2 regions of the Acidovorax sp. NCPPB 3576 genome follow, and region 2 is predicted to be linked to the other one. Evidence: riboswitches for the same ligand, from Rfam matches in the RefSeq annotation. Region 2 holds a riboswitch; the other holds the start of a gene.
The links. Region 2 has a riboswitch for glycine ahead of gcvT (glycine cleavage system aminomethyltransferase GcvT). Riboswitches for the same ligand answer to the same signal wherever they lie in the genome.

Region 1: it holds a riboswitch for glycine, as region 2 does, so the genes downstream of both, M5C98_RS02100 (D-amino acid dehydrogenase) here and gcvT (glycine cleavage system aminomethyltransferase GcvT) in region 2, are expected to answer to the same signal.

What each region holds. Positions count from the first base shown of each region.
Region 1 covers NZ_CP097267.1:408,120-419,556, forward strand. The annotation lists gene M5C98_RS02090 (PhaM family polyhydroxyalkanoate granule multifunctional regulatory protein) at 137-1,021, shown strand; gene M5C98_RS02095 (FIST signal transduction protein) at 1,083-2,405, shown strand; gene M5C98_RS02100 (D-amino acid dehydrogenase) at 2,550-3,854, opposite strand; glycine riboswitch at 3,949-4,059, opposite strand; gene M5C98_RS02105 (Bug family tripartite tricarboxylate transporter substrate binding protein) at 4,212-5,231, opposite strand; gene M5C98_RS02110 (YXWGXW repeat-containing protein) at 5,381-5,803, opposite strand; gene M5C98_RS02115 (DUF2867 domain-containing protein) at 5,852-6,394, opposite strand; gene M5C98_RS02120 (helix-turn-helix domain-containing protein) at 6,437-7,168, opposite strand; gene M5C98_RS02125 (hypothetical protein) at 7,292-8,245, shown strand; gene M5C98_RS02130 (MFS transporter) at 8,272-10,215, shown strand; gene mdeB (alpha-ketoglutarate dehydrogenase) at 10,278-11,437, opposite strand, start outside.
Region 2 covers NZ_CP097267.1:2,110,359-2,121,795, forward strand. The annotation lists gene gcvP (aminomethyl-transferring glycine dehydrogenase) at 1-2,843, opposite strand, end outside; gene gcvH (glycine cleavage system protein GcvH) at 2,887-3,261, opposite strand; gene gcvT (glycine cleavage system aminomethyltransferase GcvT) at 3,342-4,472, opposite strand; glycine riboswitch at 4,520-4,633, opposite strand; glycine riboswitch at 4,657-4,744, opposite strand; gene M5C98_RS09730 (Lrp/AsnC family transcriptional regulator) at 5,007-5,465, shown strand; gene M5C98_RS09735 (lipocalin family protein) at 5,603-6,205, opposite strand; gene M5C98_RS09740 (electron transfer flavoprotein-ubiquinone oxidoreductase) at 6,499-8,205, opposite strand; gene M5C98_RS09745 (SDR family oxidoreductase) at 8,345-9,127, shown strand; gene M5C98_RS09750 (DMT family transporter) at 9,138-10,052, shown strand; gene M5C98_RS09755 (autoinducer binding domain-containing protein) at 10,207-10,926, shown strand; gene katB (catalase KatB) at 11,184-11,437, shown strand, end outside.

The DNA.
Region 1 (11,437 bases), 1.7 Mb from region 2:
GCGCGCGCAGAAAGCGGCGCCGGCCAGGTCGCTTTGCCGCGCGTGGCCATGCCCGCGGCGTTGGCCCCGCGGAGCAATCGCGTTAAGCTGTCCCATCCCCCACCGGCGCCATGCAGCGCATCGCAAAGGAATGGCCATGAGCGACACATCTCCCTTCGGCTTCGGCAAGTTCGTGCCGGGCTTCGATTTCCTCCAGAACCTCGCCAAAGGCGCATCGGGCGGCGTGCCGCAGATGCCCAGCCTCTCCAGTTGGGTGGCGCCCACGATCAGCGTGGAAGAGCTGGAAAAACGCATCGACGAGTTGAAGGCCGTGCAGTTCTGGCTGGAGCAGAACTCGCGCGCTTTAAGCGCCACGGTGCAGGCGCTGGAGGTGCAGAAGATGACCCTTGCCACGCTGAAAGGCATGAACGTGGCGATGGGCGATCTGGCCGGGGCCTTCGCGCCCAAGCCATCGCCCGCGGCGCCCGCCCCCGAGCCGGCCCGTGCCGCTCCCGCGCCACATCGTGAGTCCTATCGCGAGGCCCGTCGCGAGGCACCACCGGCCGAGCCACCCGCTCCCGAGGCCGCGGCCGAAGACGACGTGACCAGCGACAACGCGGCCACATCCACCGCCATTCCCGGCGTAGTGGACCCGATGCAATGGTGGGGCGCCCTGACCAGCCAGTTCCAGCAGATCGCGGCCAATGCGTTGGGCGATGCGTCCCACCAAGCTGCGGTGGAGGCCACGCGCGGCGCGGCGACCGAAGCCTTCAAGACGGCTACCGACATGGCCACGCAGTTGGCGGCGCAGGGTTTGCAGGGCGTGCAGGAGGCCACGCGCATGGCCGCGGCATCGCAAGGCGCGGATGCGCCGCCTGCCCGCGGCCGCAAGTCCGCCGCAGCCCCTGCCGCTTCGAAGCCCAAACGCACCCGTGCCGCCGCTGCGCCGCAAGAGGCACCCACCAAAAAACCGGCGCCCCGGCGCGCAGCCGCCCCTGCGGCAGCCAAGACCGCCGCGCCCCGAAAGCGCACAGGGAAGTGACCGCCTTTTTTTCTGACATGGCCGCCCGCGCAGCGGGCCGCCGCGACCTTTGCCATCGACCATGAAACTCTTTCCCAACGGCCACGCCACCCATCCCCAGTGGCGCATGGCAGCCGCGCTGGTGCTGGCGCAACTGCGCGCGCAGATGGCGCTGCCGCAGTACGCCAGCGCGCCCACCCTGGGGGTGCTCTACATCACCGACCACTACGCCAACGAGGCGCAGGCCCTGCTGGACTTCGTGTCGGCCGAGCTGCCCGAGGTGACCGACTGGAGCGGCACCGTGGGCGTGGGCGTGGCCGCCAACAATGCCGAGTACTTCGATGAACCGGCGCTGTCCGTCATGCTGCTGGACCTGCCACCCGACCAGTACCGCGTGTTCTCCGGCGTGGCGCCGCTGGCGCGCAATGCGGCCAGCGGGTTCGTCGCGCACACGGCGCTCGTGCACATGGACGGACGCACGCCCGACCTGGCCGAGCTGATCGATGAAATGGCCGACCGCACGGCCACCGGCTACCTGTTCGGCGGCCTGTCGGCCAGCCGCAGCGCGAGCGTGCAGTTCGCCGTGGGCGGCAACGGCAACATCGCGGGGCAGGGCGGCGCGCGGGGCGTGTTCGATGGCGGGCTGTCGGGCGTGGCCTTCGGCGAGGGCGTGAGCCTGCTGTCGCGCGTCACGCAGGGCTGCCAGCCGGTGGGGCCGCTTTGCACCATCACCGAGGCGCAGGACAACGTGGTGCTGGCGCTCGATGGCCAGCCGGCGCTGGATGCGCTGCTGGACACGCTGCACATTTCGCTCGACGGCGACCCGCAGCCCGCGCTGCGCGAGGTGCGGGCCACGCTCGCGGGCCTGGTGGATGCCGGCGTGCAGCCGCTCGGCCGGGCCGGGCATTTCGGCACGGACACCCGGGTGCGCCACATCGTGGGGCTCGATGCCACGCGCCGCGGCGTGGCCCTGGCCGACCAGGTGGAAGAGGGCATGCGCCTGGCGTTCTGCCAGCGCAACGTGGCGGCGGCACGCGCCGACCTGATGCGCATCTGCGCCGAGATCCGCGAGGAACTCACGCCCGAGGAAACCGAAACCCTGCCCGCGCCGGCACCTTCGGCCGACAGCGAGCGCCGCGCGCTCGCGCAGGCCCTGGGCGGCAGCGCCGACCGGCCGGCGCGCGCGCCGGTGCAGCGGCACATGGTGGGGGCGATCTACGTGAGCTGCTCCGGCCGCGGCGGCCCGCATTTCGGCGGGCCGAGCGCGGAGCTGCAGATCGTGCGCCATGCGTTGGGCGACGTGCCGCTGGTGGGGTTCTTCGCCGGCGGCGAGATCGCCCATCACCGGCTGTATGGCTACACCGGCGTGCTGACGGTCTTCACCAGCGAGCACGCGCCGGCCTGAGCCCGGGGCAGCGAAAGGCGCCGCGCGGCGTGCTCGCAGGCCGTGCGCCCCCTTCCCGGCCGGTCCAACGGGGTTTTGAGCCTTTTCGGCCTCACGCCCTAGAAAATCATGCGGTGGCAGCTATAAAAATAATAGCAAAAGCCGTCAAATTGCCGGCATGAGCGCGGGCGCGGCCGTGCGCGGCATGCCGGTGAAGGCGAAGTCCACTTCCGGCGCCAGCCCGCTCACGATGCGGGCGATGGAGCGGCCCGAGCCGCAGGCGTGCGTCCAGCCCAGCGTGCCGTGGCCCGTGTTGAGGAACAGGTTGCCGATCTTCGTCTTGCCGATCAGCGGCACGTTGCTGGGCGTGGCGGGGCGCAGCCCGGTCCAGAACTGGGCCTGGCGCGTGTCGCCCGCGCCGGGAAAGAGTTCTTCCACGCGGCGCACGATGGCCTCGCAGCGCACGGGGTTCAAGTCGCGCTGGTAGCCGTTGAGTTCTGCCGTGCCGGCGATTCGCAGGCGGTCGCCGCGCTCGCTGGTGTAGCGCGAGAAGACGAGCTTGTATTCATCGTCCGTCAGGCTCACCTCGTAGGCCGCCGAGGCATCGCGCACCGGCAGGGTGACCGAATAGCCCTTGGCCGGGTAGATGGGCAGGCGCAGGCCCAGTGGCTCGGCCAGCAGCGGGCTGAACGAGCCCATGGCCAGCACGTAGGCATCGCCCCGCACGCGTTCGAAGCGGCCTTCCGCGTTGGTGATCTCGGCATGGTCGATGGCGCCGCCTGCCGTGCGCAGCGCCGTGATGTGGCAGCCGGTACGGAACTGCACGCCCGCCGCCTGCGCCAGCCGGGCCAGCTCGCGCGTGAAGGTGTTGGCGTCGCCCGATTCGTCCTCGGCCGTGTAGGTGGCGCCGGCCAGTTGCGGGCGGATGTGGGCGAGTGCGGGCTCCAGCCGCACGGCCTCGTCGGCGCTGACCACGCGGCGCTCGCAGCCCAGGGCGCGCATCTGCTCGGCGGGGGCGAGCGCGGCATCGAACTCCCGGGCGCTCGTGTAGAAATGCAGGATGCCCTGCGTGCGCTGGTCGTACTGGATGCCCGTATCGCGGCGCAATTGCTGCAGCGTGTCGCGGCTGTAGGTGCCCAGGCGCACGATCTGCTCGATGTTGTGCCGCGTGCGCGCCGGCGTGCATTCGCGCAGGAACTGCAGGCCCCACAGCCACTGGCGCATGTCGGCGCGCAGGCGAAAGAGCAGGGGGGCGTCTTCGCGGCCCAGCCATTTCAGCACCTTGAACGGCGCGCCGGGATTGGCCCAGGGCTCGGCATGGCTCACCGAGATCTGCCCGCCGTTGGCGAAGCTGGTTTCCGCGCCGGGAACGCCCTGGCGGTCGGTGACGGTCACTTCGTGGCCGAGCTGCTGCAGGAAGTAGGCGGAGGTGGTGCCGAGCAGGCCGGCACCGAGAACGATCACGCGCATGATTCACAAGCCTTTTGGAAGGTTTGCACCAAGCAAATCGCCGGCGTGGCGCTATTGAATCGATAGCATGCAGCCGACGGCGATCTGCCGTGCTGCCGCTCCCCCTGTCCTTGGTACCTGAGAGATTCACCCTGCGCCAACACGGCGAGGGGCTTGCTCCTTCGGTGCGCCATGGCATGCATGGCGGCTCTCCAGACGGCTTTGATGGTGGTGCAGTACGGGACCTGAGCGTGTATGGGAGTTTGCGCCTTCGGTGGAGCGGCCCGGGGGCCGTTCGCTCTCCTGCGGGGTGCATCGTAGCAGCGAAGCCGCGCCGCGCAAACCCGGTGCGCGGTGAAGGGGGCCGTGCCGCAGCGGTCAGTCGATGCGGATCCGGGCGTCCTTCACCACCTGGGCCCACTTGGCGCGGTCGGCGTGGACGGTCTGGCGGAACTGCGCGGGCGTCTCGATGCGCACGGCGTTGCCCTGCGATTCGAAGCGCTCGCGCACGTCGGGCTGCTCCAGCACCTGGCGCAGGGCGGTGTTGAGTTGTTGCACCACGGCGGCGTCCGTTCCCTTGGGCGCGAAGAGGCCGAACCAGATCGAGCTGTCGAAGCCCTGCGTGCCCGGCAGGCCGCTGGAGGCAATGGTGGGCACCTCCTTGACGGCGGCCACGGGCTTGGCAGTGGTCACGCCCAGCAGGCGCACCTTGCCGGCCTTGTAGTGCGGCAGCACGGTCTGCACCTGGTTCATGATGCAGCAGGTCTCGCCGCGCACCACCGACGTGATGGCTTCGGGGCCGCCCTTGTAGGGCACGTGGACCATGTCCAGGCCCAGGCGCGCATTGAATTCGGCGAACGCCATGTGCGTGCCGGCGCCGTTGCCGGTGGAGGCGTAGTTGTATCGGCCCGGGTGGGCCTTCACCGCCGCGACGAACTCCTGGAGCGTCTTCACGTCGATGACGTTCGGGTTGATGGTGAGCACGTTCGACACGTCGATCAGCGGGCCCACGGGCACGAAGTCGTCCTCCACGTCGAAGGGCAGCTTGGGGTAGAGCGCGGCGTTGCTGCCGTGCGTGGCGGCGGTGCCGAAGGCCAGCGTGTAGCCGTCGGGCCTGGCGCGGGCCACGAACTCGCTGGCGATGTTGCCGGCGGCGCCCGATTTGTAGTCGATGACGATGGGCTGCCCGAGCTTCTGGCTCAGGGGCTCCTGCACCGCGCGGGCCACGACGTCGATGCCCGAGCCCGCCGGAAAGCCCAGGATCAGGGTGATCGGTTGCCGGGGCCAGCCGGCCGCTTCGGCGTGGGCGCCGAAGCTGAAGGTGGCGGCCGCGGCGCAGGCCAGGGCGGCGGCGATGCGGTGGATGGCTCGGTGAGTGATGGAAAAGAGGGGCGGCATGGCAGAGGGGCGCTGAACGCGGGGTGGGAACCGATGCGCCATTGTGGGCAGGCGTTCATGCGCCGCACGCCATATGCATATGGGCCGGGGGCGCGCCGCCGCCATAGGGTGAACGCGGTGGGCGCGGGGCCGCGCGGGCCCCGCGTGGCTCAGTACCGGTTCGGGTTGTCCGGGCGGCGGTCCTGGCGGTTGGGCACGCCGTCGCCGTCGCGGTCCCAGCCGCCGCGGCGCATTTCCCAGCGGCCGTCGTGTTGCACCCAGGCCGGCTGGCGATAGACATAGCCGGGGCGGGCACGGACCCAGTGGCCGGCCACCCAGACATGGCGGTGGCCACGCCATTCCCAATGGCCCGTCTCCCACACCATGCCGCGGCGCGGGGGCGGCACGGCTTCACGGCGGGGTGGGGGTGGTGCCTGGTACTGCACCATCACGGGCCCGGGCTGCTGGTACACCGGTCCGCCGGCCTGCACGATCACGGTGGCACTGGTGGCCGCGCGCGCCACGGTGGTGACGGAGCCCAGCGATGCGAGGGCCAGCGTGGCGGCGGTGAGGGCAATGGTCTTGCGGGTCATGAGTTGTGACCGGGTGTTTCCGGCCGGGCGGGGGCCAGGGCCTGCGCCTCACCGGGCGGCGTAGCGCGCCAGCAGGGTGCGCACGATGCGCCGGTGGAACGGAACGACCAGCGCCATGTACACCCGGCCCAGCGTGTTGTGCACATGCACCACGGTGCTCAGGGCGACCCGGGGCGGTCCCTCCGGCGGTTGCCGCTTGGTCAGCGACACCTGCACGTCGAGGTGGCGGTCGTCCTGGCCCATGACCACTTCGTCGTCAGCCAGGTGCCGGATCCGGAAGATGCCCACGCGGTCGCCCACCCGGTAGCTGGCGGCGTCGCGCAGCGGGTGGGCGGCATCGCCACCGAGCGCTCCCAGGTCCTTCAGGCCTGCCAGCCGCACCAGCCGGTTGCGCAGCGCCATGAGCCGGTTCGTCCAGCCGGGCACTTGGGCCACGGTGGACAGCCAGGCCTGCAGCGCACTCGTCGCGGGATCGGGGTCGGTGGTTTCGTAGCTGTCGGCAAAGTAGGCGCCGGGCAGTGCCGATGCAATCGCGCTGCCGGGTGGCACCGCGACGGTGGTGATCGTTGGAGGGTGGGGCGTGGTGTGCATGAGGTGGTGGGGCGTTGTGCCGAAAACAAAGGGTGGCGCGGCTCAGCGCCGCATGCTGGTGAACACGTCGAACTCCCAGCTGCGCAGCGCCAGCAGCACGGTGTAGCCCTCGCGTTCGCGCTCGGATACGCGCTGGTCGGCCAGGTGCTGCTGCGCGAAATCGTTCGCCACGCGCTGCATGCGTTCCCAGAAGGCCGGCGCCAAGCTGCGGCTGATGGCGCCGTGCACCAGCAGAACGCCTTCGCCGGGGCCGTCGAAGCTGCCGGCGAAGTAGTCGAGCAGCGCATGGTCGCGAAAGTAGTGCATCACCGGGCCGTGCGGGCGCCAGCGGAAGGTCTTGGCGAGCTTGAGGCGGTAGCGGTTCAGCGGGCGCAGCTCGATGATGCCGATGCGGTCGAGCTGCACGAGGTATTTGACGCCCTCGGCCTCGCTCAGCCGGTAGGTGGTCACGATCTGCTCCAGCGTCCACTGGCTCAGCACGCAGATCGCCATGAGCATCAGCTTCTTGTCGGCCACCACGGCCGTTTCCTGCGCCTGGCTCAGTTCCTTGAGCAGCGGCTGGCTGTCGGCCACGCGCCGGGCCAGGTCGGCGAAGTCGAGCGCCAGTGCCCGGCAGATCGCATCGATGCGCGACAGCGGCATGTCGCCCTTGGCCAGCATGCGCTTGACGCTGGATTCGGCCATGCCCAGGGCCTGGGCCAGGTCCGCGTACGTCATCTGTGCGGATTTGAGTTCTTTCTTGAGGGCGGCAACGAGGTCGGCGGTGGTGCTCATGGGTATCGATTATGGATACCCGGCGTGGCAGGCGATGGGCCTGGGCGCGTTTCATGCGCCTTGGGGGCGGTGTGGGGGGCGAGACTGCGTGCCATTCCCCGCTGTCTCCCGGAGCTTCCTCTCATGCCCTCGTCCATCCGTTCCTTTGCCCGCCCCCTCCTCTCGCGCCCGGCCTTCGCCGAATGGGCCTTGTACGGCGCCCTGATCGCCTTGGCTGCCTTGAGCGCCTGGGGCCCGCACGTGGCGCCCAATCCGCACCAGCATGCCTTTGCCGACCAGCGCACGCTGTGGGGCATCGCCCATGCGATGGACGTGCTCACCAATCTGCCGTTCGCCCTGATGGGGCTGTTGGGTGTGCGGCGCCTGGCGCAGGGGGGATGCAGCGCCCCTGCCGGTGAAAAGGGGGTGAGTGCCGGGCGCACCACCACGACGGTGATGGCCGCGGTTTTCTTCTCGGGCTTGCTGCTCACGGCCGGTACCTCATCGCTGTACCACTGGATGCCGCACGACATCACGCTGCTGTGGGACCGCATGGGCATGCTGGTGGCGTTCACCGGCCTGTTGGGCCTGGCCGTCGAAGGGCGCATGGGAACGCGGCCCGCCTGGGTGGTGGCCTTGGTGCTGCCGCTGGCGGGTTGGCTGTCGCTGCGGGCCTGGGGCATGGCGGGGCAGATGCTGCCCTGGGGCGTGCTGCAGGGCGGGGGCATGTTGCTGGTCGCGGCGCTGGCTTTTGCTCCGGTGCGGCCCGGTTGCCCGCCTCTGTCGCTGGTGGCCGTGATCGGCTGGTATGCCCTGGCCAAGCTGCTGGAGTTGGGCGACCAGGCGGTGTTCGGCTGGACGGGCGGCGGGGTGTCGGGCCACAGCCTCAAACACGTGGCGGCGGCCCTGGCTGCGTGGCCGGTGATCGCCGCGTTGGCTCCGCGCCCCTCGGGAACTCCCGGAGCCTATTGGGCGCAGTGCGTGCGGGCGGTGCCCTGGCACCGCCCGGCGGATGCCGCAGCGGGCACGGGCCGGGGCACAATCGCCGCCAGCGCGGACGAGGGGGCCCAGCGTGGGGCCGCGGCGCGACGCATCTGAAGAACCATTCCACACAGGAGCACGGCATGAGCCAAGAGCAGGCCCGCATGGCCGACCACCCCCGCGCGGCCGAGCCGTCGCACCCCAACCAGTTCGCCTTGCTGCGCCAGCGCCGCTTTGCGCCATTCTTCTGGACGCAGTTCGCCGGCGCGGCGAACGACAACCTGTTCAAGTTCGCCTTCACGGTGATGGTGACCTACCAGCTCAGCGTGTCGTGGATGCCGCCGTCCATGGCGGGGCTGGTGATCGGCGCGCTGTTCATCCTGCCGTTCCTGCTGTTCTCGGCCACGTCGGGGCAGCTGACGGACAAGTTCGACAAGACCCGCATGATCCGCTTCGTGAAGAACCTGGAGATCGCCATCATGCTGGTGGCGGCCTGGGGCTTCCTCGCCTCCAGCGCCGCGGTGCTGCTGGCGTGCACCTTCCTCATGGGGCTGCATTCCACGCTGTTCGGGCCGGTCAAGTTCGCGTACATGCCCCAGGTGCTGAACGAGCGCGAGCTGACGGGCGGCAACGGCATGGTCGAGATGGGCACCTTCGTCGCCATCCTGCTGGGCCAGGTGGCGGGCGGGCTGCTGGTGGCGGTGCCGGACATCGGCCATGCCTGGGTGGCGGCGACCTGCGTGCTGCTGGCGCTGGCCGGGCGCGCGGTGGCGCAGTTCATTCCGAGCGTGCCGGCCACCGACCCGGGCCTGTCGATCAACTGGAACCCGGTGACCGAGACCTGGCGCAACCTCCGGCTCGCGCATGCGAGCCCCGTGGTGTTCCGCTCGCTGCTGGGCATCAGCTGGATGTGGTTCTTCGGCGCGGTGTTCCTCTCGCAGTTTCCGAGCTTCGCCAAGGAAGTGCTGCACGGCGATGCGCACGTGGCCTCGCTGCTGCTCGTGGTGTTCTCGGTGGGCATCGGCGTGGGCTCGCTGCTGTGCGAGGTGCTGAGCCGCCGGCACGTGGAGATCGGCCTGGTGCCGCTGGGCGCCATCGGCATGAGCGTGTTCGCCATCGATCTGTACTTCGCCTCCCGCTCCCTGCCGCCCGCACCCGAGATGGGGCTGGGCGCCTTCGTGGCGCAGGCCGCGCACTGGCGCGTGATGGCCGACCTGGCGCTGCTGAGCCTGTTCGCCGGCCTGTACAGCGTGCCCATGTATGCCCTGATCCAGATGCGCAGCCAGCCCACGCACCGGGCGCGCATCATCGCGGCCAACAACATCCTGAACGCGCTGTTCATGATCGGCAGCTCGCTGATCGCCGGCGCGCTGCTGGGGGCGGGCTTCTCGGTGCCGCAGATCTTTCTGTTCACGGGCATCGCCAACGCCATCGTGGCGTTCTACATCTTCCTGCTGGTGCCCGAGTACCTGCTGCGCTTCGTGGCGTGGGTGGCGTCGCGCTTCGTCTACCGCTTCAAGATCCGGGGCGACGAGCACCTGCCCACCCAGGGCGCGGCCATCCTGGTGTGCAACCACGTGAGCTTCGTGGACGCGGTGCTGCTCATGGCGGCGAGCCCCCGTCCGATCTACTTCGTGATGGACCACCGTATCTTCCGCGTGCCGGTGCTCGGCTGGCTGTTCCGCCTGGCCAAGGCCATTCCCATCGCGCCGCAAAAGGACGATCCGGCGGTCTATGCCGCGGCGTTCGAGCGCGCCGCGCAGGTGCTGCGGGAAGGGGATTTGCTGGCGATCTTTCCCGAGGGCGGCATCACGCGCGACGGGCAGCTGCAGCTGTTCAAGGGCGGCATCATGAAGATCCTCGACCGTGCCCGCGAGGAAGGCGTGGCGCCCCCGGTGATCCCGATGGCGCTGACCAACCTGTGGGGCTCGTATTTCAGCCGCATCGAGCGGGGCACGGCGATGGCGCGGCCCTTCCGGCGCGGGCTGTTCAACCGCGTGGGCCTGAATGTCGGGCCGGCCGTGCCCGCAGCGCTGGTGCAGCCCGAGCTGCTGCACGCGCGCGTGGCGGGCCTGTTGGCCGACTGAGCGAGCGGGTTTGCGCTGCGGCCCCGCCGTGCCCCGCTGCGAAAGGAGCGGGGCGCGCTGACTCAGGTGGCGGCCAGCGAGGCCAGACCGCGCGGTTGCGGCTGCCCGGCGGACGCCTCGATCGGGCCGTCCTCTTCGCAGGCGCGCAGGCTGGCCTGCACGATGGCATCGGCATCCACCGCGAAGTGCGCCCGCAGGGCGGCCCGCGAGTCGCTGCGGCCGAAGCCGTCGGTGCCCAGCGTCACGTAGCGCCGGCCCGGCGGCACGAAGGCGCGCACCATCTCGGGCAATGCCACCACGTAGTCGCTCGCGGCGACGATGGGCCCGGACGTGGGCGCCAGTTGCTGCTCGAACCAGCTGCCCACCGCATCGCGCTCGCCCTGGCGCCAGCCGCGCTCGCAGGCCTGTCCTTCGCGCGCCAGTTCCACGTAGCTCGTCACGCTCCACACATCGGCCGCCACGCCGTGCTGCTGCTCCAGCCGGTCGGCGGCCTTGAGCACCTCGCCCAGGATGGCGCCGCTGCCGAAGAGCTGCACGCGGTGCGCCAGTGCCGGCGCGCCCTGCCGCAGCCGGTACATGCCGCGCACCACGCCGTCGTGCGCGTCGGCCGGCAGGCTGGGGTTGGCCACGTTCTCGTTGGTGACGGTGATGTAGAAGAATTCGTCGATCTGCGCCTCGACCATGCGACGCATGCCGTGGTCCACGATCACGGCCAGCTCGCCCGCGAAGGCCGGGTCGTAGGCGCGGCAGTTCGGAATGGTGGAGGCCATCAGGTGGCTGCTGCCGTCCTGGTGCTGCAGTCCTTCGCCGCCCAGCGTGGTGCGGCCCGACGTGGCGCCGATGAGAAAGCCGCGCGCCCGCTGGTCCGCAGCCGCCCAGATCAGGTCGCCCACGCGCTGAAAGCCGAACATGCTGTAGAAAATGTAGAACGGCAGCATCGACAGCCCGTGCGTCGAATAGCTCGTGGCCGCCGCCGTCCACGAGGCCAGCGCGCCGGCCTCGGTGATGCCTTCTTCCAGGATCTGGCCGGATTTTTCTTCCCGGTACACCAGCATCGAGGCGTTGTCCTCGGGCTGGTAGAGCTGCCCGAACGGCGCATAGATGCCGACCTGGCGGAACAGCCCCGCCATGCCGAAGGTGCGGGCCTCGTCGGCCACGATGGGCACCACGCGCGGTCCCAGCGCCTCGTCTTTCAGCAGGTTGCCCATCAGGCGCACGAAGG
Region 2 (11,437 bases):
GGCGACCAGTACTTGCTGCGGCGCAAGGCGTCCACCGGAAAGGCCGCGGTCTCGCGGGCGTAGGGCCGCGTCCACTGCTGCGTGAGCAGGCTCTCGGCCGTGTGCGGCGCGTGCTTGAGCGGGTTGTCGTCCTGCGGCCAGGCGCCGGATTCGATCTGCCGGATCTCCTCGCGGATGGCGATCATCGCGTCGATGAAGCGGTCCAGCTCGGACAGCGTTTCGCTCTCGGTGGGCTCCACCATCAGCGTGTTGGGCACCGGGAACGACAGCGTGGGCGCATGGAAACCGTAGTCGATCAGGCGCTTGGCCACGTCCTCGGCCATCACGCCGCTGGTTTCCTTCAGGCCCCGCAGGTCCAGGATGCACTCGTGTGCCACGTGGCCGTTGGCGCTCGCGTAAAGCGTGGGGTAGTGGTCCTTCAGGCGCGCGCTGATGTAGTTGGCCGACAGGATGGCCGTCTCGGTCGCGGCCTGCAGGCCCTCGGCGCCCATCATGCGGATGTACATCCAGCTGATCGGGAGCACGGCGGCATTGCCCAGCGGGGCGGAGCTGACTGCGCCCACGCCGTTGGCGGCGGTCGATTCGGCGCGCAGCGCGCCTTGCTCGGCCGCGGTGCGGTGGCCCGGCAGGTAGGGCACCAGGTCGGCCACCACGCACACGGGGCCGACGCCAGGGCCGCCGCCGCCGTGCGGGATGCAGAAGGTCTTGTGCAGGTTCAGGTGGCTCACGTCGCCGCCGAACTCGCCGGGGGCGGCCACGCCCACCAGGGCGTTCATGTTGGCGCCGTCCACGTACACGCGCCCGCCGTGCTGATGCACCAGCGCGCACAGCTCCTTCACCTGCGTCTCGAACACGCCGTGCGTGCTGGGGTAGGTGATCATCACGCAGGCCAGGTGGGCGCTGTGCCGCTCGCATTGGGCGCGCAGGTCGGCCAGGTCCACGTTGCCGTTGGCGTCGCAGGCCGTCACCACCACCTGCATGCCCACCATCTGCGCGCTGGCGGGGTTGGTGCCGTGCGCGCTGCTGGGGATCAGGCAGATGTTGCGGTGGCCCTCGCCCTGGGCCGCGTGGTAGGCCTTGATGGCCAGCAGGCCGGCGTATTCGCCCTGCGAGCCCGCGTTGGGCTGCAGGCTGATGCCGGCGTAGCCCGTGGCCTCGCACAGCCAGGCGCGCAACTGCTCGTCGAGCAGGCGGTAGCCCTGCTGCTGGTCGGCCGGGGCGAAGGGGTGCACGTTGGCGAACTCAGGCCAGGTGATGGGGATCATCTCGCTGGTCGCGTTCAGCTTCATGGTGCAGCTGCCCAGCGGGATCATGCTGCGGTCCAGCGCCAGGTCCTTGTCGGACAGCTGGCGGATGTAGCGCAGCATGCCGGTCTCGGAATGGTGGGTGTTGAACACCGGGTGCGTGAGGAAGGCGCTGGTGCGGCGCAGCGCGGTGGGAATCAGCGGCTCTACGCCCTTTTCGAACGCGGCGACCGTGGGCAGTGTCTGGCCGTCCTGGGCGAAGACCTTCCACAGCAGCTCGATGTCGGCGCGCGTGGTGGTTTCGTCGAGCGAGATGCACAGATACTCTTCAAAGTAGATTCGCAGGTTGGCGCCCATGGAGACTGCGCGGGCAGCTATTTTTTTTGTAGCGCCCTCAGTGTGCAGCGACAGCGTGTCGAAGCAGGCCTGCGGGCGCAGCGGCGCGCCCAGTTGCTCCAGTCCCTTGGCCAGGATGGCGGTGTAGGCGGCCACGCGCTGCGCAATGCGCGTGAGGCCCTGGGGGCCGTGGTACACGGCGTACATGCTGGCCACCACGGCGGGCAGCACCTGGGCCGTGCAGATGTTGGACGTGGCCTTTTCGCGGCGGATGTGCTGCTCGCGCGTCTGCAGCGCCAGGCGGTAGGCGGGCTTGCCGTGCACGTCCACGCTCACGCCGACCAGGCGGCCGGGCAGGGAGCGCTTGTATTCGTCGCGGCAGGCCATGAAGGCAGCGTGCGGGCCGCCCGCGCCCATGGGCATGCCCAAGCGCTGCGTGGTGCCCACCACGATGTCGGCGCCCCATTCGCCGGGCGGCGCGATGAGGGTGAGGGCCAGCAGGTCGGCCGCGGCGATGAAGGCCGCGCCCTTGGCATGGGCCTTGGCAGCATCGGCCGCCAGATCGTCGATGCGGCCGCTGGTGGCGGGGTACTGCGCCAGCACGGCGAAATAGTCGCCGTCCAGCGCGTCATTCCACTCGGCCAGCGAGTTGGCCAGCACCACCTCGATGCCCAGTGGCGCGGCGCGCGTCTGGATCACCTCGATGGTCTGCGGATGCGCATCGCCGGCCACGACGAAGCGCATGCTTTTCGATTTGACCGAGCGCTTGGCCAGCGTCATGGCCTCGGCGGCGGCCGTGGCCTCGTCCAGCATCGACGCATTGGCGATGGGCATGCCCGTGAGGTCGCACACCATGGTCTGGAAGTTGACCAGCGCCTCCATGCGGCCCTGCGAGATCTCGGCCTGGTAGGGCGTGTAGGCCGTGTACCAGGCGGGGTTCTCCAGGATGTTGCGCAGGATGACGCCCGGCGTGTGCGTGCCGTGGTAGCCCTGGCCGATGAAGCTGCGCAGCACCTGGTTCTGCGCGGCGATGGCCTTCAGCTCGGCCAGCGCCGCGGCTTCCGTGGTGGCGGGCGGCAGGTCCATCGCCCGGCTGCGCGCGATGGAGCGCGGCACGATGCTGTCCACCAGCGCGCGGCGCGAGGCCTCGCCGATGGTGGAGAGCATGTGCTGTTCGTCCGCCCCGTCGATGCCGATGTGGCGGGGCAGGAACTCGGTGGCGTTTTCAAGCGCGCCAAGCGGCAGGGCGGATTGCATCAGCATGGAAGAGGACCGTGGACGGAAAAAGGAAGGGAAGGAAGAAGGCTCAGGCGTTCTTGGCGAAATCGGTGTAGGCCGTTTCGTCCATCAGCCCGGACAGCTGGGCCGGCTCGGACAGCTTGACCTTGAAGAACCAGCCGGCGTTCAAGGGGTCGGAGTTGGCGAGCGACGGATCGGCGCGCAGCGCCTCGTTCACTTCCACCACCTCGCCGGAGACGGGCATGTACACATCGGCCGCTGCCTTGACGGACTCGACCACGCCGGCCACTTCGCCCTGCGCGAAGGTCTTGCCGACTTCGGGCAGATCGACGAACACCACGTCGCCCAGCGCATCCTGTGCATGGACGGTGATGCCGACCACGGCGGCGTTGGCGTCGGTGGCGTTGATCCACTCGTGATCGCGGGAATATTGAACGGTCATGGGGGCTCCTGAAAGATGAAGGAAAGGAATCTGGAATGTAGCGGTCGCCGCAGCCTTGGCGGTAGCCAAAGTGGCCCGGTTCAGCCGCGGTAGTAGCGCGGCGCCACGAACGGCATCGCGCACACCTGCATGGGCACCGGCTTGCCGCGCACGATGGCCTGCACGCGCGTGCCGATGGCGGCCAGGGCCGGGGGCACGTAGGCCATGGCGATGGGCTGGTTCACGCTCGGGCCGAGGAGGCCGCTGGTGACCTCGCCGAGGGCCTCGCCCTCCGTGCTTTGCAGCGGGGTGTGTTCCCGCACGGGCACGCGCTCCAGCGCCGTGAGGCCCACGCGCTTGCGCGCCAGGTTGGCCGGGTCGTCGATCTGGGCCAGCACCTTGGCCGCGCCGGGAAAGCCACCGGCCCGCGCGCCGCCCGTGCGGCGCACCTTCTGGATGGCCCAGTTCAGGCCGGCCTCGGGGGGCGTGGTGGTGGTGTCGATGTCGTTGCCGTACAGGCACAGGCCCGCTTCCAGGCGCAGCGAGTTGCGGGCACCCAGGCCGATCGGCTTCACCTCGGGCTGCGCGAGCAGGGCGCGGGCCAGCGTCTCGGCCTGCGATGCGGGCACCGAAATCTCGAACCCGTCCTCGCCCGTGTATCCGCTGCGGGTGACGAAGGCATTGCAGCCCGCGATGTCGTAGCGTCCGCCGGTCATGAAGACGAGCTGCTCGATGCCGGGCGCCAGCCGCGACAGCGCGGTGACGGCCTGCGGGCCCTGCAGCGCCAGCAGGGCGTGGTCGGGCATGGGAACGACCTCGCAGTGCTGGCCGATGCGGGCCTTTATGTGCGCGATGTCGCCGGCCTTGCATGCGCCGTTCACGATCACGAAGATGTCGCCCTCGCCCTGCTTGATGAACATCAGGTCGTCGATGATGCCGCCATCGTCGTTCAGCAGCAGGCCGTAGCGCTGCTTGCCCACGGGCAGGTCGATCACGTCCACCGGAATGAGGGATTCGAAGGTGGCCGCAGCCTCGCTGCCCACCAGTCGCAACTGGCCCATGTGCGACACGTCGAACAGGCCGGCGGCCTGGCGCGTATGCAGGTGTTCCGCCATCAGGCCGGCGGGGTATTGCACGGGCATGGAATACCCGGCGAACGGCACCATGCGGGCCCCGAGTTCGAGGTGCAGGGCGTTGAGCGGGGTGGCGAGCAGGGGGGCGTCGGCGGACATGGCAATCTCCAGCAAGGGCAAATGGGAACGCGGCCCCATGGCCACGCCTTTGCCCCGCTGTCCGCTTTACCTGAGAGATTCACCCGCACGCCAAAGCGGCGCGGGGCTTGCTCCTTCGGTGGGCCCGCGCATGCGGCGGACCTCTCTCCAGCAAGGGGAACGCACACATCCCTGCGGGCGTTTTGCCAGTCCTTTTGCCTGAGCGTTCGGGGTCACCCTGCGCCTTCGGCGGCGCCGGCAATCCCGGTAACGGGGCGGCGCTCTCTCCTGACCGGGCGGATTCTAACTGCAGCGCCCGGACGCAACCGGCAACCCGACCGCTGGGTGCGCGGGGACTTGTCCGTGTCTTGAGCCAAGCGCCCTGGCGAACGGTAATCCGCCAGGGCCTTGCCAGTTTCGTGCGCCCCGGTAAGGGTGCCTTGATGGATCCAGTGTGCATCGCGGGCCTTGGATGGATTTTCTGAATTTCTTCTTTAAATGCTGATTTGCAGAAAAATCTTCTGAAATATGGCAATTTCAAGAACAATGCGATGCATGGACCGCCTTGACAGAAAAATTCTCTCCGTCCTGCAATCGGACGCCCGCGCCAGCCTGCAGGAGATCGGCAACGCCGTGGGCTTGAGCCCTTCGCCCTGCTGGGGCCGCATCAAGAAGATGGAGGAGGCGGGCGTGATCGAGGGCTACACCGTGCGCATCAATCCCAAGGCGCTCGATCTGAACGACACGGTCCTGGTCCAGGTCACGCTCGACAGCCATTCGGACAACACGCTGGAGAAGTTCGGCGAAACGCTGGCCAGCATCCCCGAGGTCATCGAGGCGCACCTGGTGTCGGGCGACTACGACTACCTGCTGCGCGTGGTGGTCAAGGACACGCGCGATTACGAGCGGCTGCTGCGCGAGAAGCTCTACAAGATCAAGGGCATTCGCCACAGCCGGTCGAGCTTCGTGCTGCGCACGCTCAAGCGGGCCGATCTGCCATTGTTCGCGCAGTGAAGGTGAAGGGGCCGCGAGGGCCTGCAGCGCCCCTTGGCAAGTGGATCGGGCTGAAAAGTGCAGATCGCCCTAGTGTTTATTGCCTTTATTGCTATTAATTAAGGAGCAATCGGGTGCGGCGCTGGCGCCGTGCCGCGTCAGGCCGCGATGCGCACGGCACCGTCCTCGTCCTGCGGCACCCAGACGATGCGGTCCATGTCCACGCCCATGGCGCGTGCCTGGGCCAGCAGGCGGGGCCGCACGCCGCGGGGCAGGGTGGGGGTGCGCGACAGGATCCACAGGTAGTCGAGGCTGGCGCCAACGACCATGGCCCAGCGGTAATCCTCGTCCAGCGCCACCACGTGGTAGCCACCGTAGAACGGGCCGAAGAACGACACCTTGAGCGATGCCTTGTCGGGCCGGCCGATGAACACCGCGCGGCCCCGGGCTTCGCGCCAGCGCTTGCGGGCGGCGTCGAAGCCACGGTTGACCACCTGAACCGAGCCGTCGGGGCCACGGCTGTAATGGGCGCTGGTCTGGACGAGGCCTTTTTCGAAACGGTGGTCGATTCGGGCCAGTTCGTACCAGTGGCCGGCATAGCGGTCCACGTTGAAATCCTCCACCACTACCACGCCTCGCGGAGCCCGCACGGATGCGCTGGCCGAGAAGGCCAGCGCTGCTCCCACGGCGGCCACGCCCACGGCCAGGGGCCAGAGCGGACGACGGTGGGTGCGATGGCGTGGGGCGGGGGAACGGGCCATGGGGTCTCCTGCTTCGATGGCGTTGGGGTTGTCAGGCGCCGCGCTGCGTTGCGCGGCAAGGCGTAATAGTCTCCCTTGCCACGGTGGAGGGGCCCTGTAGGCGCGTTCCTGCAATAGCCGTCGGAATGGTCACGAAATGCGCCTTGACCTTCCCGGCCCATGCCGTCTCGGCGGCCCATTCAGCGGCTTGATTTATTGCCCGGCGCCCCTCCACATCCCGATGGCCTTCCCATGCAAAAGGGCCTGCGTCGCAGGCCCTTGGCTTCGCCCCCGCACGAGGGACGAGGAAAGCATCACATGCCCGAGTAGTTCGGGCCGCCGCCCCCTTCGGGCGTCACCCACACGATGTTCTGCGTCGGGTCCTTGATGTCACAGGTCTTGCAGTGCACGCAGTTCTGCGCGTTGATCTGCAGCCGCTGGGCATCGCCCCCCTTGGCCTCGTCGGGCACGAACTCGTACACGGCGGCCGGGCAGTAGCGCGCCTCGGGGCCGGCGTACTTGGCGAGGTTGATGTTGACCGGCACGCTCGGGTCCTTGAGCGTCAGGTGCGCCGGCTGGTTCTCGGCATGGTTGGTGTTGCTGATGAACACGCTGGACAGCCGGTCGAAGGTGAGCTTGCCGTCGGGCTTGGGGTACACGATGGGCTTGCACTCGGCCGCGGGCTTCAGGTAGGCGTGGTCGGGCTTGTCGCGGTGCAGCGTCCAGGGAATGTTGCCCTTGAGCACGAACTGCTCGATGCCGTTCATCAGCGTGGCGGTGGCCAGGCCCTTCTTGAACCAGGTCTTGAAGTTGCGCGCCTTGTTCAGCTCGGTGTAGAGCCAGCTCTTTTCGAACGCCTCGGGGTAGGCCGTGAGTTCGTCGTGCTGGCGCCCTGCGTGCACCGCGTCGTAGGCGGCCTCGGCGGCCAGCATGCCGGTCTTGATGGCGGCGTGGCTGCCCTTGATGCGGCTCACGTTGAGGTAGCCCGCCTCGCAGCCCACCAGCGCGCCGCCGGGGAACACCGTCTTGGGCAGCGACAGCAGGCCGCCGGCCGTGATGGCGCGTGCGCCGTAGCCGATGCGCTTGGCCGGCTTGATGCCCTTGGCCTCGTCGCCTTCGAGGTAGTAGCGGATGTTGGGGTGGGTCTTCCAGCGCTGGAATTCCTCGAACGGGCTGAGGTAGGGGTTGGAGTAGTCCAGCCCGGTGATGAAGCCCAGGGTGACCTTGTTGTCCTCGGCGTGGTACAGGAACGCGCCGCCGTAGGTGTCGCTGTCCATGGGCCAGCCGGCCGTGTGCATGACGAAGCCGGGCTGGTGGCGCTGGGGGTCGATTTCCCAGAGTTCCTTCACGCCGATGCCGTAGGTTTGCGGATCGCGTCCCTGGTCCAGCTTGAAGCGGCTGATGAGCTGGCGGCCCAGGTGGCCGCGCGCGCCTTCGGCAAAGATCGTGTACTTGGCGTGCAGCTCCATGCCCAGCTGGAAGTCGGCCGTGGGCTCGCCTTCCTTGCTCACGCCCAGGTTGCCGGTCGCCACGCCCTTGACCGAGCCGTCTTCGTTGTAGAGCACCTCGGCGGCGGGAAAGCCGGGGAAGATCTCCACGCCCAGGTTTTCGGCCTGGGTGCTGAGCCAGCGCACCACGTTGCCCAGGCTCACGATGTAGTTGCCGTGGTTTTGAAAGCACTGCGGCAGCAGGAAGTTGGGGGTGCGCCAGGACGACTTCTCGCCCAGGAAGATCATGGCGTCGTCGGTGACCGGCTGGTTGAGCGGCGCGCCCAGTTCCTTCCAGTTGGGGATCAGCTCGGTCAGGGCCTTGGGGTCCATGATGGCGCCCGACAGGATGTGCGCGCCGGTTTCCGAGCCCTTTTCCAGCACCACCACCGAAATGTCCTGGCCTTTTTCGGTGGCCAACTGCTTGAGGCGGATGGCCGTGGCCAGGCCGCCGGGGCCGCCGCCCACGACCACCACGTCGTACTCCATGGCTTCGCGGGGGCCGTGTTGGGCGAGGATTTCTTCGTGGGTCATGGGTGTCTCGTGTGGTTTGATAATGGGTGATCCGGCGCGGGCATCCGGCCAGCCGCGCAGTCCGCCGGCCGGAGAGATTGTATTCACGGAAAACCGACAATCGAACGATCGTTCTATTTTCTGACAAGAGAGAGATCCCATGGCTTACAGCATCGATTTGGAAGGGCGCGTCGCCTTTGTGACCGGGGCGTCGAGCGGGCTCGGCGCCCAGTTCGCGCGCACGCTGGCCGCTGCCGGGGCGGGGGTGGTGCTGGCCAGCCGGCGCGTGGAAAAGCTCAAGGAGCTGCGCGCGCGCATCGAAGGCGAGGGCGGCGACGCCCACGTGATCGAGCTGGACGTGACCGACCACGACTCCATCAAGGCGGCCGTGGCCCACGCCGAGACGGAGATGGGCTCCATCGACATCCTGGTCAACAACTCGGGCGTCTCCACCACGCAGCGCCTGCAGGACGTGGAGCCCGAGGATTTCGACTTCATCTTCGACACCAACGTGAAGGGCGCCTTCTTCGTGGCGCAAGAAGTGGGCAAGCGCATGCTGGCTCGCTCGCGCGGGGCGGCGCCGGGCAGCTTCACCGGCGGGCGCATCATCAACATCGCCTCGATGGCCGGGCTCAAGGTGCTGCCGCAGATCGGCGCCTACTGCATGAGCAAGGCGGCCGTGGTGCACATGACGCGGGCCATGGCGCTCGAATGGGGCCGCTTCGGCATCACCGTCAATGCCCTGTGCCCCGGCTACATCGACACCGAGATCAACCACCACCACTGGCAGACCGAGCAGGGCCGCAAGCTCCTGGACATGCTGCCGCGAAAGCGCGTGGGACAGCCCAAAGACCTGGACGCGCTCATCGTCATGTTGGCCAGCGACCAGAGCCATTTCGTGAACGGCGCCGTGATCGCCGCCGACGACGGCTTCGCCCTCTGATTCCTGGCCGATGCTGACCGGAATCCTGGCGGGGCTCGCTGCGGGCGCACTCTGGGGTCTGGTGTTCGTCGCGCCGCGCATGGCGGCGGGGTTCGCTTCGGTGGATCTCACCGCCGGCCGCTTCGTCGCGTACGGCGCGATGGCCGTGGGCATGATGCTGTGGAGCTTGCGCCCCGGCAAGCGCCCGCCCGTGCGCTGGCCCACGGTCCGCCAGGGCGGGGCGGCGCTGGGCCTGAGCGTGCTGGGTTTCACCGGCTACTACCTGCTGCTGGTGCTGGCGATCCGCGATGCGGGAGTGGAGGTGCCGGCGCTCATCATCGGCACCATTCCCGTGTGGGTGATGCTGCTGGGCAAGCCCAAGGGCCTGCGGTGGGCGGCGCTGGTGCCTGGCCTGGCGCTCACCTTGGCGGGCCTGGCGCTGATGGCGTTCGCGCCGCATGGCGAGGGCGGTGCGGCGGCCATTGGCGGTGGCGTGTACTGGCGCGGCATCGGCATCACCCTCGTGGCCCTGGTCTTCTGGACGGCGTTCGCCATTCTCAATTCGGCCTGGGTGCAGCGCCATCCCGAGGTGGGCGCGACACAGTGGGCCAACTGGCTGGGCGTGGCCACGGGCCTGGGCGGATTGCTGCTGTGGGTCGCGAATGGCACCCCCGTAGCGGAACTGGCCGCGCACCCGGGGTTTGGCGCCTTCGTGCTGGTGTGCCTGGCGATCGGCGTCGGCGCGAGCTGGCTGGCCACCATTCTCTGGAACGTCGCCAGCCAGCGCCTGTCCGCCAGCCTGTGCGGCCAGTTGATCGTGAGCGAAACCCTGTTCGCGCTGTTCTATTCCTTCGCCTGGGTCGGCCACTGGCCCGCGCCCGTGCAATGGGCCGCCTGTGTGATGTTCACCCTGGGCATTCTGGCCACCATTCAAGCCCACCGCTGAGCGCCAGCCCGGCGCCGTCACCCGCCACCCCTGGCGGGGCAGGTTATGCGCCTTGTTTATATGGCGCATCCCAATCGGCATGGAGAAGGTGCACCATCCCAAAAAATTGCTGGGTAGACTGATTAATAAATAGTTAATCAATAAGGGAGCGGCAATGGCATTGCAGTCGTGGCGGCAGGAGATTTCAGAATGCTTCTCCAATGAAACGTGCAAGAAGAGAATCTTCAAGAAAATAAAGTCCGCAGCAGCGGATTTGGGATTCGAGCGATGCGCCTACACCCTCTACATTCCCGTGCCCATCTCTCGGCCGCAGGTGTATCAGGTGGATGATTTCCCAGAGGAATGGCAAAAACGTTATTCCCTTGCCGACTACCACCATATCGACCCCAGCGTGGCCCATTGCCGTAAATCCGAGCGGCCGGTGGTCTGGAACGACGAGCTTTTCGCGTCGGCGCCCGAGTTGTGGCGCGAAGCGCAGTCCCATGGCCTGAAGGTCGGCTGGTCGCAGGCCAACCAGAACACGGGCAGCCTGCGCGGCGTTTTGACCCTGGTGCGCTCGTCCGTCCCTCTGGCCGAGGCCGAACTCAAGGTGAGCGAGCCCCTCATGTCGTTCCTGGCAAGCGCGTCGTACGAAGCCATGGGCCGCGCGATGAAGGCGCTGCACGGCACGCACCAAAAGGCTTTCCTGACCTCCCGCGAGCTGGAAACCCTCAAATGGACGGCCGATGGAAAAACCATGGGAGATATTGCGCAGATTCTGGACGTGTCCGAAAACACGGTGCGTTTTCACCTGAAGAACGCCACAGCCAAATTGCAATCACCGAACAAGACGGCGGCGGCAGTCAAGGCGGCCCTGCTGGGTTGGCTGGACTGAGCGCCATGGAAGCAAAAGACCTTCAGAACCGCTTTGAAAATGTAATAAAAAGCCACCAGCGGAGTGCGAGGCTTTCAATTTTGCTATTTTTTTAATAGCGCCCATCCATGCGTTCCCGTGCATTGGAGGGATGGCATCCAAAGGGTTGTGATGCACCCATCGGCAATATTCATCGGGGCCATAGCCAAATCCCCCTTGTGAGCGACATTCCGCCACGTGGATCATTCGCTTCCCTTAACGACTGGAGCGGAGTTTCCATGACAACCAGAAAAATCTTCACCGCAGCGCTGGTGCTGCAAGGCGCCTTGGTGCCCGCGGCATTCGCCCAATCGGCCCTCACGCGCGACAACGGCGCCCTGGTGGGAGACAACCAGAATTCGCAGACCGCCGGTCCGAACGGCCCCACCTTGCTCCAGGACGTGCAGCTGATCCAGAAGCTGCAGCGCTTTGACCGCGAGCGCATTCCCGAGCGCGTCGTGCATGCCCGCGGCACCGGCGTGCGCGGCGAGTT